2 regions of the Rhizobium beringeri genome follow, and region 2 is predicted to be linked to the other one. Evidence: predicted binding sites of a transcription regulator. Region 2 holds the regulator's gene; the other holds the start of a gene.
The links. Region 2 encodes LexA, which represses DNA repair genes until DNA is damaged. Its sites were predicted from a motif close to TGTTCNNNNTGTGTTCNG; they were not measured.

Region 1 (8,030 bases), 410 kb from region 2:
CGGCTGCTTTCCGGCACCAATGTCAGGCTCGACGTGCAATATGGCCGCGACCTCTGGCCTGTCAAAACAGACCTTTCGCAGTTCGAGCAGGTGCTGATCAACCTCTGCGTCAATGCCCGCGACGCGATGCCCGAGGGTGGCACGCTGACGCTGCGCACCCGCAATCTGACCGCCGCCGAGGTCTCCGCCTTCAACTACACCTACATGCCGGCCGAGGACATGGTGTTGATCGAAGTCGCGGATAACGGCACCGGTATCGCGCCCGAGATCATGGACAAGATCTTCGAACCGTTCTTCACCACGAAGGATGTCGGCAAGGGCACCGGCCTCGGTCTCGCCATGGTCTACGGCATCGTCAAACAGTCGGGCGGCTACATTCAGCCGGAATCCGAAGTCGGCAAAGGCACGACCTTCCGCGTCTTCCTGCCGCGCCACATCCCGGAGCCGGCGGTGGCCGCCGAAGCAGGCTCGATCGACGGCGCCATCGCCGGGGCCGAAGTGGTGCCGCTGCCGGTATCGCCGCAGCAGCCGGAGGACCTGACGGGATCGGCCGTCATCCTTCTCGTTGAAGATGAGGAGGCGGTGCGCCGCGGCGGCAAGCGCATGCTGGAAACGCGCGGCTATACCGTGCACGAGGCTGGCTCAGGCGTCGAGGCGCTCAGCATCATGGAAGAGCTCGACGGCAAGGTCGACATCGTCGTCTCCGACGTCGTGATGCCCGAAATGGACGGTCCGACGCTGCTGCGTGAGCTGCGCAAGACCTATCCCGACATGAAATTCATCTTCGTCTCCGGTTATGCCGAAGATGCCTTTGCCCGAAATCTGCCGCCGGAGTCGAAATTCGGCTTCCTGCCGAAGCCCTTCTCGCTGAAGCAGCTCGCCGTCGTCGTCAAGGAGACGCTGGACGGCTGAGGGAAGGGATGGTCGTCGGGGACGCTGTGCCGTGCAGGCCCCCTCTGCCCTGCCGGGCATCTCCCCTACAGGTGGGAGATCACAAGGGGCGAACGCTTGCCATCACATCAATGCTTCACCGAGTTGAAAAGGACATTTGTTCAGAAAGCCGGTGCTTCCAGCTAATCTCCCCACCCGTGGGGGAGATGCCCGGCAGGGCAGAGGGGGCTTGCCGGGCATCGTCGACAGCCGGTAGTCCTCATTCCCCCAGCGCCACCGCGATCTCAGCAGCAAGCCGTGCGTTGTTTTCGACGAGCGCGATATTGGTCTTGAGGCTCTGGCCGTCCGTCAGGTCGAAGATGGTCGACAGAAGATAGGGCGTAACCGCCTTGCCGGTGACTTCGTCGCGCTCGGCGCTGTCGAGCGCCCGCTCGATATAGATTTCCATCTCCTCGCGCGCGATCTCGTCGGCCTCCGGTACCGGATTGGCGACGAGCATGCCGCCGTCGACGCCGAGCTGCTCGCGCACCGTCTGGAAATTGGCGATGGCGGCCGGGCTGTTCAACGACAGCGGGCTGCGGATGCCCGAGGAGCGCGACCAGAAGGCGGGAAATTCCTCGCTCTCATAGGTGACGACAGGCACGCCGCGGGTTTCCAGCACTTCCAGCGTCTTTGGAATGTCGAGGATCGCCTTGGCGCCGGCGCAGACGACGATGACGCCGGTGCGCGCCAGTTCCTCGAGATCGGCTGATATGTCGAAGCTTTCCTCGGCGCCGCGATGCACGCCGCCGATGCCGCCTGTGGCAAAGACACGGATGCCAGCGCGCGCCGCCGCGATCATCGTCGCCGCGACGGTGGTGGCACCGGTGCGGCGCTCGGCGATGGCGAAGGCGAGATCGGCGCGCGACACCTTCATCACTTCGGTCGCCTTGGCGAGTTGCTCCAGTTCCGCGGCTTCAAGACCGATATGCAGCGTGCCGTGAATGACGGCGATCGTTGCCGGCACAGCACCCTGTTCGCGGATGATCGCCTCGACGCTGCGGGCCATTTCGATATTGCCGGGATAGGGCATGCCGTGGGTGATGATGGTCGATTCCAGCGCCACCAGCGGCGCGCCGCGCTGCTTGGCGCTGGCGACTTCCTTCGAATAGGCGATCGGCAGAAGAGGGGAGATGGGCTTGGTCATGGTCTTGTCCTGTGATCGACAGAGCATGATGCCGAAAAGTGTGAGCGGTTTTCGGACGACATCATGCTCAACTATTTAATTAGCCGCTTCAATGCAGAATTCTGACCTGGGGAACAAGGGCAAGCGCCTCATTCAGCAGATCGGGCGTCAGATTTTCGTTGACGGCGTGCCGCGACTGCACGGTCAGTATGGCGGCCGCAGTGCCGTGGCGGACGGCTTCTTCGAGCGGCAGGCCTGATATCAATGCGGCGAGTGTACCGGCCGCAAGAGAATCGCCTGCACCCGTAACATCGGCGACGGTGTCGGCGATCGGCGGCTGCAACGTCACGGCGCGGCCATCGCAAAGCGCGACGAGCTCGCGCCGGCCGCGGGTGACGACGGCGTTCCTGATGCCGATCTCATTCAGCAATGGCGGCCAGCCGGCAGCCTCTTCCGACCGCTCACCGGCAAGGGCGGCGGCTTCAGCCTCATTCAGAAACAGGTAGTCGATTTCCCCGATGCAGGGTTTCAGCCTGACGACCTTGGCCGGCGAGATGGCGATTGCCGCAACGGGCTTGGCGAGTGAACGAGCCTTCGCGACGATCGCCGCGATCGTCTCTTCCGGCAGGTTGGCGTCGAAGAGGATGAAATCATGGGCGGCGAAGGCCTCCCGCACCCAGCGGATGGAGAGACGCCGCGGCACGAAGAAGCGGTAGAGATCCATGTCGGCAAGGGCGATCACCAGATTGCCGTCCTTCTCGATGATTGCCGTATAGCTCGGCGTCTTGCGGTCGAGGAAGACGAAAGGCCGGTCGTCAATGCCGGCGAAATCGGCAGCTTCTCCGACCATCTCGCCCATCGGATCGCCGCCGCGCGGCGAGATCATCGTCACCTGAAAACCAAGCCTTGCGAGGTTGCGCGCCGCATTGAAGCCACCGCCGCCCGGCTCCTCGAACCAAGTGCCGGGATTGCTGGCGCCAGGCGCCGTCTCGCCCGAGATGCGGCCACGCCGGTCGATATGGGCACCGCCGAGAACGAGAATTCTTTTTGTCATCTGAGCCGCTCTCCCGACGCCCGGAGTGCGAATCGATGCGATGCGCATTGCACCGCTCGCGCCAGCACTTCAGACCTAAGCCGTTGCTTTTCATCGATAAAACAAATACAGAACACGGGCCGTTTTACCTTTTTCTTTCAATTATTTGATCGCCTATTGCGAAAATGGAACAAATAGGGTACAAACTCGACATTGCTTGAGCGGCTTCAATAACCTAAAGGTGGATCGGATGTCTCAGAATTCATTGCGGCTGGTAGAGGACAAATCGGTGGACAAAAGCAAGGCGCTTGAAGCGGCACTCTCACAGATAGAGCGGTCGTTCGGCAAGGGCTCGATCATGAAACTCGGCTCCAACGAGAATGTTGTCGAGATCGAGACGATCTCGACCGGCTCGCTTGGCCTCGATATTGCACTCGGCGTTGGTGGCCTGCCGAGGGGCCGCATCATCGAGATCTACGGGCCGGAAAGCTCTGGTAAGACGACGCTTGCACTGCAGACGATTGCCGAAGCACAGAAGAAGGGCGGCATCTGCGCCTTCGTCGATGCCGAACATGCGCTCGATCCCGTCTATGCCCGCAAGCTCGGCGTCGACCTGCAGAACCTTCTGATCTCGCAGCCCGATACCGGTGAGCAGGCGCTCGAAATCACCGATACGCTGGTGCGCTCCGGCGCCGTCGACGTTCTGGTCGTCGACTCGGTCGCCGCACTGACGCCGCGCGCCGAAATCGAAGGCGAGATGGGCGACAGCCTTCCCGGCCTGCAGGCACGACTGATGAGCCAGGCGCTGCGCAAGCTCACCGCTTCGATTTCCAAGTCGAACACCATGGTAATCTTCATCAACCAGATCCGCATGAAGATCGGCGTTATGTTCGGTTCGCCGGAAACGACGACGGGCGGCAATGCGCTGAAATTCTATGCCTCCGTGCGCCTCGACATCCGCCGCATCGGCGCGGTCAAGGAGCGCGAAGAGGTGATCGGCAACCAGACCCGCGTCAAGGTCGTCAAAAACAAGATGGCGCCGCCCTTCAAGCAGGTCGAGTTCGACATCATGTATGGCGAGGGTGTTTCCAAGACCGGCGAACTGGTCGATCTCGGCGTCAAGGCCGGCATCGTCGAAAAGTCGGGCGCCTGGTTCTCCTATAACAGCCAGCGTCTCGGCCAGGGCCGTGAAAACGCCAAGACTTTCCTGCGCGACAATCCGGATCTCGCCCGCGAGATCGAACTGTCGCTGCGCCAGAATGCCGGCCTGATCGCCGACCGCTTCCTGCAGAACGGCGGACCGGACCCCGATGACGGCGATGGCGATGCCACTGCGGAAATGTAATTTTCGCGCTTAAACTCATCGGACAGTTCCAACCGGCCGCATTCCTGATGAGAATGCGGCCGGTTTTGTTTGTCTGCTGGACAGTGGCGGGGGTGAACGTTAAAAGCCGATGAATTTAAATTTACCTGCCTCCGGCAGCATTGAAGGGCATAGCATGAGCGGTGTGAACGATATCCGGTCGACCTTCCTCGACTATTTCAAGAAGAACGGCCATGAGATCGTTCCGTCGAGCCCGCTCGTGCCGCGCAACGACCCGACGCTGATGTTCACCAATGCCGGCATGGTGCAGTTCAAGAACGTCTTCACCGGCCTCGAAAAGCGTCCCTATTCGACGGCGACGACTTCGCAGAAATGCGTGCGAGCCGGCGGCAAGCACAACGACCTCGACAATGTCGGCTATACTGCACGCCATCTGACCTTCTTCGAGATGCTCGGCAACTTCTCCTTCGGCGACTATTTCAAGGAGAATGCGATCGAGCTTGCCTGGAAGCTCGTCACCGAAGGCTTCGACCTTCCGAAGAACCGCCTGCTGGTGACCGTCTATTCCGAGGACGAAGAAGCTGCGACGCTGTGGAAGAAGATCGCCGGCTTTTCCGACGACAAGATCATCCGCATCCCGACTTCTGACAATTTCTGGCAGATGGGCGATACCGGCCCCTGCGGCCCGTGCTCGGAAATCTTCATCGACCAGGGTGAGAATGTTTGGGGCGGCCCTCCGGGCTCACCGGAGGAGGATGGCGACCGGTTCCTGGAATTCTGGAACCTCGTCTTCATGCAGTTCGAGCAGACCGAACCTGGCGTTCGCAACCCGCTGCCCCGCCCATCGATCGATACCGGCATGGGGCTGGAGCGCATGGCCTGCATTCTGCAGGGCGTTCAGAGCGTGTTCGACACCGATCTCTTCCGCAAGCTGATCGGCACCATCGAGGACACGATGGGCGTCAAGGCGGAAGGTAGCGCCAGCCACCGCGTCATCGCCGACCACCTGCGCTCCTCGGCCTTCCTGATCGCCGACGGCGTGCTTCCGTCGAATGAGGGTCGCGGTTATGTGCTGCGCCGCATCATGCGCCGCGCCATGCGCCATGCGCAGCTGCTCGGCGCTAGGGAACCGTTGGTCTACAAGCTGTTGCCGACACTGGTACAGCAGATGGGCCGCGCCTATCCGGAACTGGTGCGCGCCGAGGCGCTGATCTCGGAAACGCTGAAGCTGGAGGAAAACCGCTTCCGCAAGACGCTGGAACGCGGCCTGTCACTTCTGTCGGACGCGACGACGGATCTTTCCAAGGGCGATATGCTGGATGGCGAGACCGCCTTCAAGCTCTACGACACCTATGGCTTCCCGCTCGATCTGACGCAGGATGCACTGCGTGCCCGTGAGATCGGTGTCGACATCTCCGGTTTCACCGATGCGATGCAGCGCCAGAAGGCCGAAGCCCGCTCGCACTGGGCCGGTTCCGGCGAGAAGGCGACGGAAACCGTCTGGTTCGAGCTTAAGGAAAAACACGGTGCCACCGAATTCCTCGGCTACGACACCGAAACGGCTGAAGGCGTGGTGCAGGCGATCGTCAAGGACGGCGCTGTCGCTGCCGAGGCCAAGGCCGGCGACAAGGTGCAGATCGTCGTCAGCCAGACGCCGTTCTACGGCGAATCCGGCGGCCAGGTGGGCGATACCGGCGTGATCTCGTCCGACCACGGCAAGATCGAGATTTCAGATACGCAGAAGAGGGGCGAGGGCCTCTTCGTGCATCAGGGCACTGTCATCGACGGTGTGATCAAGGACGGCGATGCGGTCGTGCTGACAGTCGATCATGCCCGCCGTTCGCGGCTGCGCGCCAACCACTCGGCAACGCATCTGCTGCATGAGGCGCTGCGCGAAGTGCTCGGCACCCATGTAGCGCAGAAGGGTTCGCTGGTCGCGCCCGAGCGCCTGCGTTTCGACGTCTCGCATCCGAAGCCGATGTCGGCCGAGGAGCTGAAGATCGTCGAGGATATGGCGAACGAGATCGTGCTGCAGAATTCGCCGGTTACCACGAGGCTGATGAGCGTCGACGATGCAATCGCTGAAGGCGCAATGGCGCTGTTCGGCGAGAAATATGGCGATGAAGTCCGCGTCGTGGCGATGGGCGAGGGCGTGCGCGGCGCCAAGGCAGGCAAGCCTTATTCCATCGAACTCTGTGGCGGCACGCATGTCGGGGCCACTGGCCAGATCGGACTGATCCGCGTTCTCGGCGAAAGCGCCGTCGGCGCCGGCGTTCGCCGTATCGAGGCCGTCACCGGCGAATCGGCGCGCGAATATCTGGCCGAACAGGACGAACGCGTGAAGACGCTTGCCGCCTCGCTGAAGGTGCAGCCGGGCGAAGTGCTGTCGCGTGTCGAAGCGCTGATGGACGAGCGCCGCAAGCTTGAAAAGGAATTGGCCGACGCCAAGCGCAAACTCGCCATGGGCGGCGGGCAGGGCGGCTCGGTCGATGCCGTGCGCGAAGTTGCCGGCGTCAAGTTCCTCGGCAAGGCGATTTCGGGCGTCGATCCCAAGGATTTGAAGGGGCTTGCCGATGACGGCAAGACCAGCATCGGTTCCGGCGTCGTTGCCCTCGTCGGCGTGTCTGACGACGGCAAGGCAAGTGCTGTCGTGGCGGTGACACCGGATCTCGTGCAGCGCTACAGTGCCGTCGATCTCGTCCGCATCGCATCTGCCGCCCTCGGCGGCAAGGGTGGCGGCGGCCGCCCCGACATGGCGCAGGCCGGCGGCCCCGATGGATCGAAGGCCGATGAAGCGATCGAGGCGGTTGCCGTGGCACTTGCCGGCTGAACTGCCGCCCGACAACAGTTTGAAATTCAAACCGGCTGCGAGATCATGGATTTCGCAGCCGGTTTTGTTTTCAACGACGGTGGTCACTCGATGTTCAGTTTCGCGGCTGCAACGCAAGGCGGCAGCCGAGCCCGGTGAAGACCGTTGCCAGGATATATTGCGGCAACTTCGGGAAACGGCTCGCCGATTGAAGTCTCGAATGGATCGTGCTTCCGAGGAAAATCACGGCGCCATTCACGACGAGACCGATACTGTTCAGGACGCTTGCAAGTATCAGCATCTGCATCGTCAGCGATCCGGCTGACGCATTCACGAATTGCGGAAAGAGCGCAATGACGAAGAGCGCCATCTTCGGATTGAGCAGATTGGTGGCAAGGCCCGCAAAGAAGATACGCCGGCCCGACAGCCGCTTCAGCGTCGATGCCGGCTGAAAGGCGGCGCCTTCCGAGCGGACCGTCTTGTATGCGAGACAGAGAAGATAGCAACAGCCGGCCCAGCGCACTGTTTCATAGGCGGCAGGCACGGTCATGAAGAGCTGTGACAGCCCAAATGCTGCGGCAAGGGCGTGGCAATAGGTGCCGAGCGCGATTCCGGCATAGGTCAGGAAACCGGCAGCGCGTCCCTGGCTGACACTGCGGGAGGCGATCAGCAGCATGTCGGGGCCGGGCGTGGCCGTCAGCACCAGCGCTGCGGCGGCAAAGAGCATTAATGTTGAAAAATCCGGCATCTATCATTCCTTTTGGGTTCGAGCCGGAATTCCGGTCTACGCAGGATTCGCCGAAGGTTC
Region 2 (8,030 bases):
TGCTTCAGCCATTTGGACAGTGTGCCTTCTTCCATGGTCGGAGAGAGGGCGGGCATGAGGATATCGATAGGCATGGGTTCCCTCCCCGATTAGAGCAGAATGTCGGTATAGAGCTCGGATGCATCCGGCTCCGGATCGGCCTGGGCGAAATCGGCGCTGTCGGCGACGATGTCGCGGACATCCTTGTCGATCGCCTTCAGATCGTCTTCGGAAGCCCAGCCCTTTTCGACGAGGCGTGCCTTCACCTGTTCGATCGGGTCATGCTCGGAGCGCATCTTCTGCACTTCGTCCTTGGAGCGATACTTCGCCGGGTCGGACATGGAGTGACCGCGATAACGATAGGTCAGCATTTCGAGAATGATCGGGCCCTTGCCGGAACGGCAATGTTCGAGCGCCTCGTCGGCCGCAGCCTTGACGGCGCGGACGTCCATGCCATCGACCTGAATGCCGGGGATGCCAAAGCCGGATCCGCGAAGCGAGTAGTTCGACTGTGCGGTGGCGCGCGCGGTCGACGTACCCATGGCGTAACGGTTGTTCTCGACGATATAGACGATCGGCAGCTTCCAGAGAGCAGCCATGTTGAAGCTCTCGTAGACCTGGCCCTGGTTGGCAGCGCCGTCGCCGAAATAGGCGATGGAGACATTATCGTTGCCGCGGTAGCGGTTTGCGAAGGCAAGACCCGTTCCAAGCGAGACCTGGGCACCGACGATGCCGTGACCGCCATAGAAATGCTTCTCCTTCGAGAACATGTGCATCGAGCCGCCCTTGCCGTGGGAATAGCCGCTGCGACGCCCGGTCAGTTCCGCCATGACGCCGCGCGCTTCCATGCCGGTTGCCAGCATGTGGCCATGGTCGCGATAGGCGGTGATGACCTGGTCGCCTTCCTTCTGCGCCATCTGCATGCCGACGACGACAGCTTCCTGACCGATGTAGAGGTGACAAAAGCCGCCGATGAAGCCCATGCCGTAAAGCTGACCGGCCTTCTCCTCGAAGCGGCGGATCAGCAGCATCTCGCGATAGGCCTTGAGCTCTTCATTGCGATCGAAGTCGGCTACAGGACCTCCATTCGATGCTTTGGCTGCCGGTTTTGCTGCAGTTTTGCGGCTGGAAACGGTCGCGGTCTTTCGCGGCGCCATTCAACCCTCCCTATGGGTTTGTCGTTTCTTGGTCGCGCGTACCATAGGGAAGAAATATGACCGCAGCAATGCCATAATTGCATGGCTCGTATTCGGCGCTAAATTATTGGAAAAGCTATGAAAATTCCAATTAACCTGTTTCCGGTTAATTGGAATAGTGGTTGAATATGACGATCTCGTCCGCGCGCGACATATTGAGCTGATAACGCGCTTTTTCGTCCAACATATCCTTGTCGAGCGAGCCGTCACTGAGGAGCGCGACCTGATTTTCCAGATGTTCGCGCTTCGCCTTCAAGACTGCAAGCTCTTTTTCACGCGCAACACGCTGATGCTCGAACGACTCCGTTGCGCGCAGGCCGTAATCGCCATGAATGCAATGATAACCGAAATAGGAGAGGAAGGCGACCGTCATGGCCGGAATGACGAAGCGACCGATCTTTCTCTTCTTATGATGCTTTGTCCACATACACGCATGCTCTTGAACGCATTACCAATTCGTTCAATCTAACGCGCAGAGATTAACCGTTCGTTGACTCTAAAAACCGCGCAATAAAAAACCCGCGCCGGCAAGGCGCGGGTCAAACCATTGGAAATCAGATCCGATCAGCCGCGAATGATCGAGCGGCCGGCATACTGGGCCTGCGGGCCGAGGCCCTCTTCGATGCGGATCAGCTGGTTGTACTTGGCAAGACGGTCGGAACGCGACAGCGAGCCGGTCTTGATCTGACCGCAGTTGGTGGCGACCGCGAGATCGGCGATGGTCGAATCTTCGGTCTCTCCGGAGCGGTGGGACATGACGGCGGTGTAAGCCGCCTTGTGCGCCGTGTTGACGGCATCGAGCGTTTCCGTCAGCGAGCCGATCTGGTTGACCTTGACGAGGATCGAGTTGGCGACGCCCATGCGGATGCCGTCGCGAAGACGGGCGGAGTTGGTAACGAAGAGATCGTCGCCGACGAGCTGGGTCTTCTTGCCGGCCAGGTCGGTCAGCGTCTTCCAGCCGTCCCAGTCGTCTTCGGCCATGCCGTCCTCGATCGAGATGATCGGATACTTGGCGGCGAGTTCGGCCAGATATTCGGCCATGGCGCCCGATTCCAGCGTGCGGCCTTCACCTTCGAGAACGTATTTGCCGTCCTTGAAGAATTCGGTTGAGGCGCAGTCGAGGCCGAGGTAGATGTCCTCGCCCGGCTTGTAGCCGGCTTTCTCGATCGACTTGACGATGAAGTCGAGGGCTTCCGAAGCGCTCTTCAGACCCGGTGCGAAACCGCCTTCGTCGCCGACATTGGTGTTATGGCCCTGCGCGGCAAGTTCCTTGCGCAGCGTATGGAAGACTTCCGACCCCATGCGCACGGCTTCGGCGATCGAATCGGCGCCGACCGGCAGGATCATGAACTCCTGGAAATCGATCGGATTGTCGGCATGGGCGCCGCCGTTGATGATGTTCATCATCGGTACCGGCAGCAGGCTGGCGGAAGCGCCGCCGACATAACGGTAGAGCGGCAGGCCGGACGCCTGGGCGGCAGCCTTGGCGACGGCGAGCGACACGCCGAGGATGGCGTTGGCGCCGAGGCGCGACTTGTTCGGCGTGCCGTCCAGCTCGATCATGATGTTGTCGATCTGGATCTGGTTCTCGGCGTCGATGCCACCGATCGCGTCGAAGATCTCGGTGTTGGCGGCTTCCACCGCTTTTTCGACACCCTTGCCCAGGTAGCGCTTGCCGCCGTCGCGCAGCTCGACCGCCTCATGCGCACCCGTCGAGGCGCCCGAGGGAACGGCCGCGCGGCCCATGCTGCCATCTTCGAGATAGACATCGACTTCGACGGTGGGGTTGCCACGGCTATCGAGAATCTCGCGGGCAATGATATCGGTGATTGCAGTCATGGGTTCTTCCTGCTCGGTGGGTGATAAGTCGGTTCGAAACCTGTCTTAGTCGAAGGCGTGCAAATTACAATGCTGCAATTTCCAGCCTTCGAACCAGCGTTCGGATCTCGCCTAAAGCGCGTCGCGATCTTTCAGATTCGCTTGCCACGCTTTAGGTCTTTGGCTTTCCGCATGTCGTTGTCGCAAAACCGCTGCACACTTTTTCGCGACATGCCTATAGCACGATCATGTCAGGCTGTTGAACGTCAAGCCTTGGCGACCGCATCGAAGGCAAGCAGCTTTTCAAGCAGCCGCGGCATGTCCTTGAGATAGACCATGTTGGGGCCGTCCGAAGGTGCATTGTCGGGGTCCTGGTGGGTTTCGACGAAGACGCCGGCAATACCGGCAGCCACTGCTGCGCGCGCCAGTGTTTCCACGAATTCCCGCTGACCGCCGGAGGAATCGCCCTGCCCGCCCGGCTGCGCCACGGAATGGGTGGCATCGAAGATAACGGGCGCGCCCATAGCCGCCATGATCGGCAGCGAACGCATGTCGGAAACCAGCGTATTATAACCGAAGGAGGCGCCGCGCTCGCACAGCAGCACGTTCGGATTGCCGCTGGCATTGAGCTTCCTCAGGACGTTCTTCATGTCCCAGGGAGCGAGGAACTGGCCCTTCTTGACATTGACGACGCGGCCGGTCTTGGCGGCGGCGATGAGAAGGTCGGTCTGTCGGCAAAGGAAGGCCGGGATCTGCAGGACGTCGACGACCTTTGCCACCTCGGCGCATTGCTCGGCGGTATGAACGTCGGTCAGGACAGGAAAGCCGAATTCCTTCTTGAGGTCGGCAAAGACCTCCATGCCCTTTTCGATTCCGATGCCGCGTTCAGCCGAGAGCGAGGTGCGGTTCGCCTTGTCGAAGGAGCTCTTGTAGACGAGGCCGATGCCGAGCTTTCCGCAAAGCTCTTTCAGCGTACCGGCAACCATAAAGGCGTGGTCGCGGCTCTCCATCTGGCAGGGACCGGCAATCAGCGACAGGCGGCCGGTATTGGAAAAGGTGACCTGGCCTTGGCCTTCGCCGATCTTGACTTCGGAATTCGTCTCAGTGCTCATCGTGTCTCCTCGAAGGCGAAGAGCGTGCCCTGCCCGGGCGCGGGCTTCACCAGAATGCGATTGTTCTTGCGCGTGTATGTCACCCCGTTAGCAGCCAAATGCGCTTCTGTCACGGCAAGATCAGCGACAATGAAGAGGATTGCCCGGCCACGCAGGCCGCGATCGGCGGATGAGCCTGCGATCTCGAAATAGGCTTCCAGCCCTTCCGGCGTCATCAGGCTGATTTTCACGTTCGACGCCGCGACATTGACGCCGAAACCGGTTTTCTCGACTGCCGCTTGCGCCACGGCAAGGCCGACGAAGGCGGCGAAAGCGGCGGCATCAGGCGCGCAGAGCGCGATCTCGGCAATGCCGGTGACGCCATTGGCATGCGTTTCCAGCGCGCCGCGGTCGGCCGGCAGCGGATTGACGCGCTCGACGCTGAAAAGGAAGAGATCGGGCGCGCGCAAGTCGCCGGCAAAGGCCAGCTTGAAACCGGCAATGCTCTCGGAACCGTCCGGCATCGTCATCGGCCGGGTGAACTGCAGCATCTCGCCGGCGCTCGATCCGTTGCCGACGAAGTTCTGATGATCGATGCTGGCATCCTTACTACCGAAGGCAAGCCCCGAAAGTCCCTCCTCGCCGCAGCGGAAGCGGAAGGCCCGGTTGCGGGCGGTGAAGACATTGCCTAGGCGCGCCGATGCCTCGCTCTCCTCGACACTCGCAATCCCCAGCGGTTCCAGATAGGTCTTGTCAGCAAAAAAGACGCAGGCGTTTTCCGTTCCGAAGCGATGGCGTGCATCGGCGGCAACGGTGAAGCCGAGCTTGCCGAGCCTCTCGCGCGCCAGATCGATATTGACGACGGGCAGCACGACATGATCCAGCGGGTGCGGTTTGGCGGAATGCTCGTTCATGATATCCCTCCTGGAAACGGCAAGAGATGTGCGACGGCGCGCCCCTCAATGCAAGAGATGTGTCCCAATCCGGCGAATGAAAATAAAAATCTCAACGAGTTGGCACCAAGTTTTACGGAAATTTAGCTACTTGCGGAACACATATGGAACATATAGTGTCTGTTCTGGATTTGTTTCAATCACGAGGTCACAACGTCGATGCTCACGCGCAAACAACAGGAGCTTCTCCTTTTCATTCATGAGCGCATGAAGGAATCCGGCGTTCCGCCATCTTTCGACGAAATGAAGGATGCCCTGGACCTCGCCTCCAAGTCCGGGATTCACCGGCTGATTACGGCGCTCGAGGAACGTGGCTTCATTCGCCGCCTACCGAATCGCGCCCGCGCGCTCGAGGTCATCAAGCTTCCGGAAGCCTACAGCCCCAGCATTCAGCCCCGGCGCGGCTTTTCGCCGAGCGTCATCGAGGGCAGCCTTGGCAAGCCGCAGCCGGTCGCTAATCCTGCTCCCGCAAAACCCGTCGCCGACAACGGCAACTCGGTCTCCGTGCCGGTCATGGGCCGTATCGCCGCCGGCGTTCCGATCTCGGCGATCCAGAACAACACCCACGACATCGTCGTTCCTGCCGACATGCTCGGTTCCGGTGAACATTATGCGCTGGAGGTCAAAGGCGATTCGATGATCGACGCCGGCATTTTCGACGGCGACACCGTGATCATTCGCAACGGCAGCACCGCAAGCCCTGGCGACATCGTCGTTGCTCTCGTCGACGACGAGGAAGCGACACTCAAGCGCTTCCGCCGCAAGGGCGCCTCGATCGCACTGGAAGCGGCCAACCCGGCCTACGAGACCCGGATTTTCGGGCCGGATCGCGTCAAGGTTCAGGGCAAGCTCGTCGGCCTCATTCGCCGCTATCACTGACATCAGGCAGTCCGGATTCGGCAAAACTGTTGCTGCGCCAATCATAGGCGCGATGCCGCATCCACGGCCGCGACAATGCATCGAATGCGGTTGCGACCTCCAGGCCGGCGTCGGCGAAGCGCAACTCGACGGAACCGGTCCTGCGCAGCGTTTCGCCGGTGAAGAGCGTCGCCCCTGAGCGGCAGCTGTTGAAGCGCAGTCGGACCGACGTCACGACGATATCGGCCGCATCGCATGCCGGACCGAGATAGGCGGCGTTATCGATGACAGCAACCACATGACCATTGCCAAGCCTTGATGTGCACCAGGCCTTCTTGACGCAGGAAAAGCGGTTTGCTTCACCACCAGCTGCAGCCGCCCGCATCGCCGACCTTGCTTCGTTCTGCTGATCGCGGGAAAGCCTGACGCGGCGGTCTTCTCCCTCCGGCGGGATAGCAGGACCCTCCAGCATCTTCGGCGGGTGATGCGTCGGCAGGACCAGCGCTCTCTGCCACTGGTCGAAGATGAAATCCGGCGGTCTTTCACGGTTGGACGCCATGGCCGCCGCCTCGACGATTGCGACGAGACCACCATCCTCCGAAATCACCAGATCCGGCGGCCGGGGAGCCGGCAGAAGCAGCAGGATGAGCGTCGAGACCACGATGATCGATGTGCCGATATGGCGCAGCCGGGTGCGGAGCAGCGTCAGCAGCAGAAAGCCTGCGACGGCTATCGCGAAATACCAGGCGGGCAAGCGGCCGATGCCGATATCGCCACCCCAGCCGGACACCGTCTTTGCGACAGCGATCACCAGATCGAGGCCGAATCCGACGACCTTCCAAGGCAAAACGTCCAGACCGAAAGGCATGAGCAGCATCGCCAGCAGGCCAGCCGGCATGATGATGAAGGAGATGATCGGCATCGTCGCGAGGTTTGCCGGCAGGCCGTAGGCGGTCAGGCGATGAAAATGCTCGATGGAAAACAGCGCGGTGGAAAAGCCGCCGATCAGCGAGGTCAGAAAGACGCCGCCGAAGAAACCCGCAACCGTAACGATGGGCCGAAACACCGGCAGCTTCAGGAAGGCGTTTTCGCGGACGCGCCGGTCCTTCCACAGCTGATAGCCCGATACCAGCGCCAAGGTCGCGGCAAAGGACATCTGGAAGCTCGGACCCAAGACCTCGGACGGTGAAATGGCGAGGATGACAAGCGCAGAGAGAGCGACATTGCGCAGGCTGATCGACGGCCGGTCGAAGAAGACGGCAATCAACATGATGGCCATCATGATGAATGCGCGTTCGGCCGAGACCGCAAAGCCGGAAATCAGGAAATAGGCGGTGACGGCGATGAGCGCGCCGGCAGCAGCAATCTTCTTGGTCGGATAGGCCTGGGCGACGCCGGGAAAGAGGCTGAGCAGCATCCGGAAACCGACGAAGAAGATGCCGGCAGACAGTGCCATGTTGAGGCCGGAGATGGCGATGATATGAGCCAGACCGGACTGGCGCAGCGCCTCCGTCGTCTCATTCGAGATTGCGCGCCGCTCGTCCGTCACCAGAGCAGCGGCGAAAGCGCCGGTGTCGCCGGGCAGGATCGACCTTATGCGGTCACCGATACCGCTGCGCAGCCGGTAGAGTCCTTCGAGCAGCGCTTCCGTTGTCGATCTGGCCGCCTGCGGACCTGCCTGCAAATCGACCTTTGTCGGCGCACCGTAGAAGAAGCCGTTGGCGCCGATGCCATCGAAATAAGCACCGAAGGAGAAGTCGTTGAGCTCAGGAAGCGCTGGACCTGCCGGCGGCGTCAGCCGTGCCCTGCCGGTGATAATGTCACCGATCTCGAAGGGCACATCCGCGCCGCGGGCGATCGCGGTTATGCGCCCCGGCGGCCGCTTCACCTCCGGTGCCTCAGTGTCGGTGACGGCAAGAATATAGCGCCACCGCCCGCGACCATCGCCTTCGCGCCGCTCGACACGGCCGGTCACCGTCGTCGTCACGGCGGAATCGAGGATCACGGTCGAGGCCCGCCGGCTCTCGAGCTGCGCAGACACCACGCCGCAGGCCACAAGCGCAAGCGCCAGCAGCGTTGCCCGCAATGCCGCCCGGCTGCGGCTGGCGATGAGAACCGCGACGATCAGCACCAAT

Region 1: recA (recombinase RecA) is a predicted target of LexA. The motif match lies at 3,208-3,225, and genes of this name have one in related genera.

The regions. Positions count from the first base shown of each region.
Region 1 covers NZ_SILG01000001.1:2,112,828-2,120,857, reverse strand. Annotated here, with positions in the region: gene cckA (cell cycle histidine kinase CckA) at 1-912, shown strand, start outside; gene ELH03_RS10765 (pseudouridine-5'-phosphate glycosidase) at 1,151-2,077, opposite strand; gene ELH03_RS10760 (carbohydrate kinase family protein) at 2,166-3,110, opposite strand; gene recA (recombinase RecA) at 3,340-4,434, shown strand; gene alaS (alanine--tRNA ligase) at 4,589-7,243, shown strand; gene ELH03_RS10745 (LysE family translocator) at 7,338-7,970, opposite strand.
Region 2 covers NZ_SILG01000001.1:1,699,223-1,707,252, reverse strand. Annotated here, with positions in the region: gene ELH03_RS08750 (pyruvate dehydrogenase complex E1 component subunit beta) at 1-74, opposite strand, end outside; gene pdhA (pyruvate dehydrogenase (acetyl-transferring) E1 component subunit alpha) at 90-1,136, opposite strand; gene ELH03_RS08740 (FtsB family cell division protein) at 1,282-1,602, opposite strand; gene eno (phosphopyruvate hydratase) at 1,740-3,014, opposite strand; gene kdsA (3-deoxy-8-phosphooctulonate synthase) at 3,260-4,105, opposite strand; gene ELH03_RS08725 (VOC family protein) at 4,102-4,998, opposite strand; gene lexA (transcriptional repressor LexA) at 5,197-5,916, shown strand; gene ELH03_RS08715 (ComEC/Rec2 family competence protein) at 5,897-8,030, opposite strand, start outside.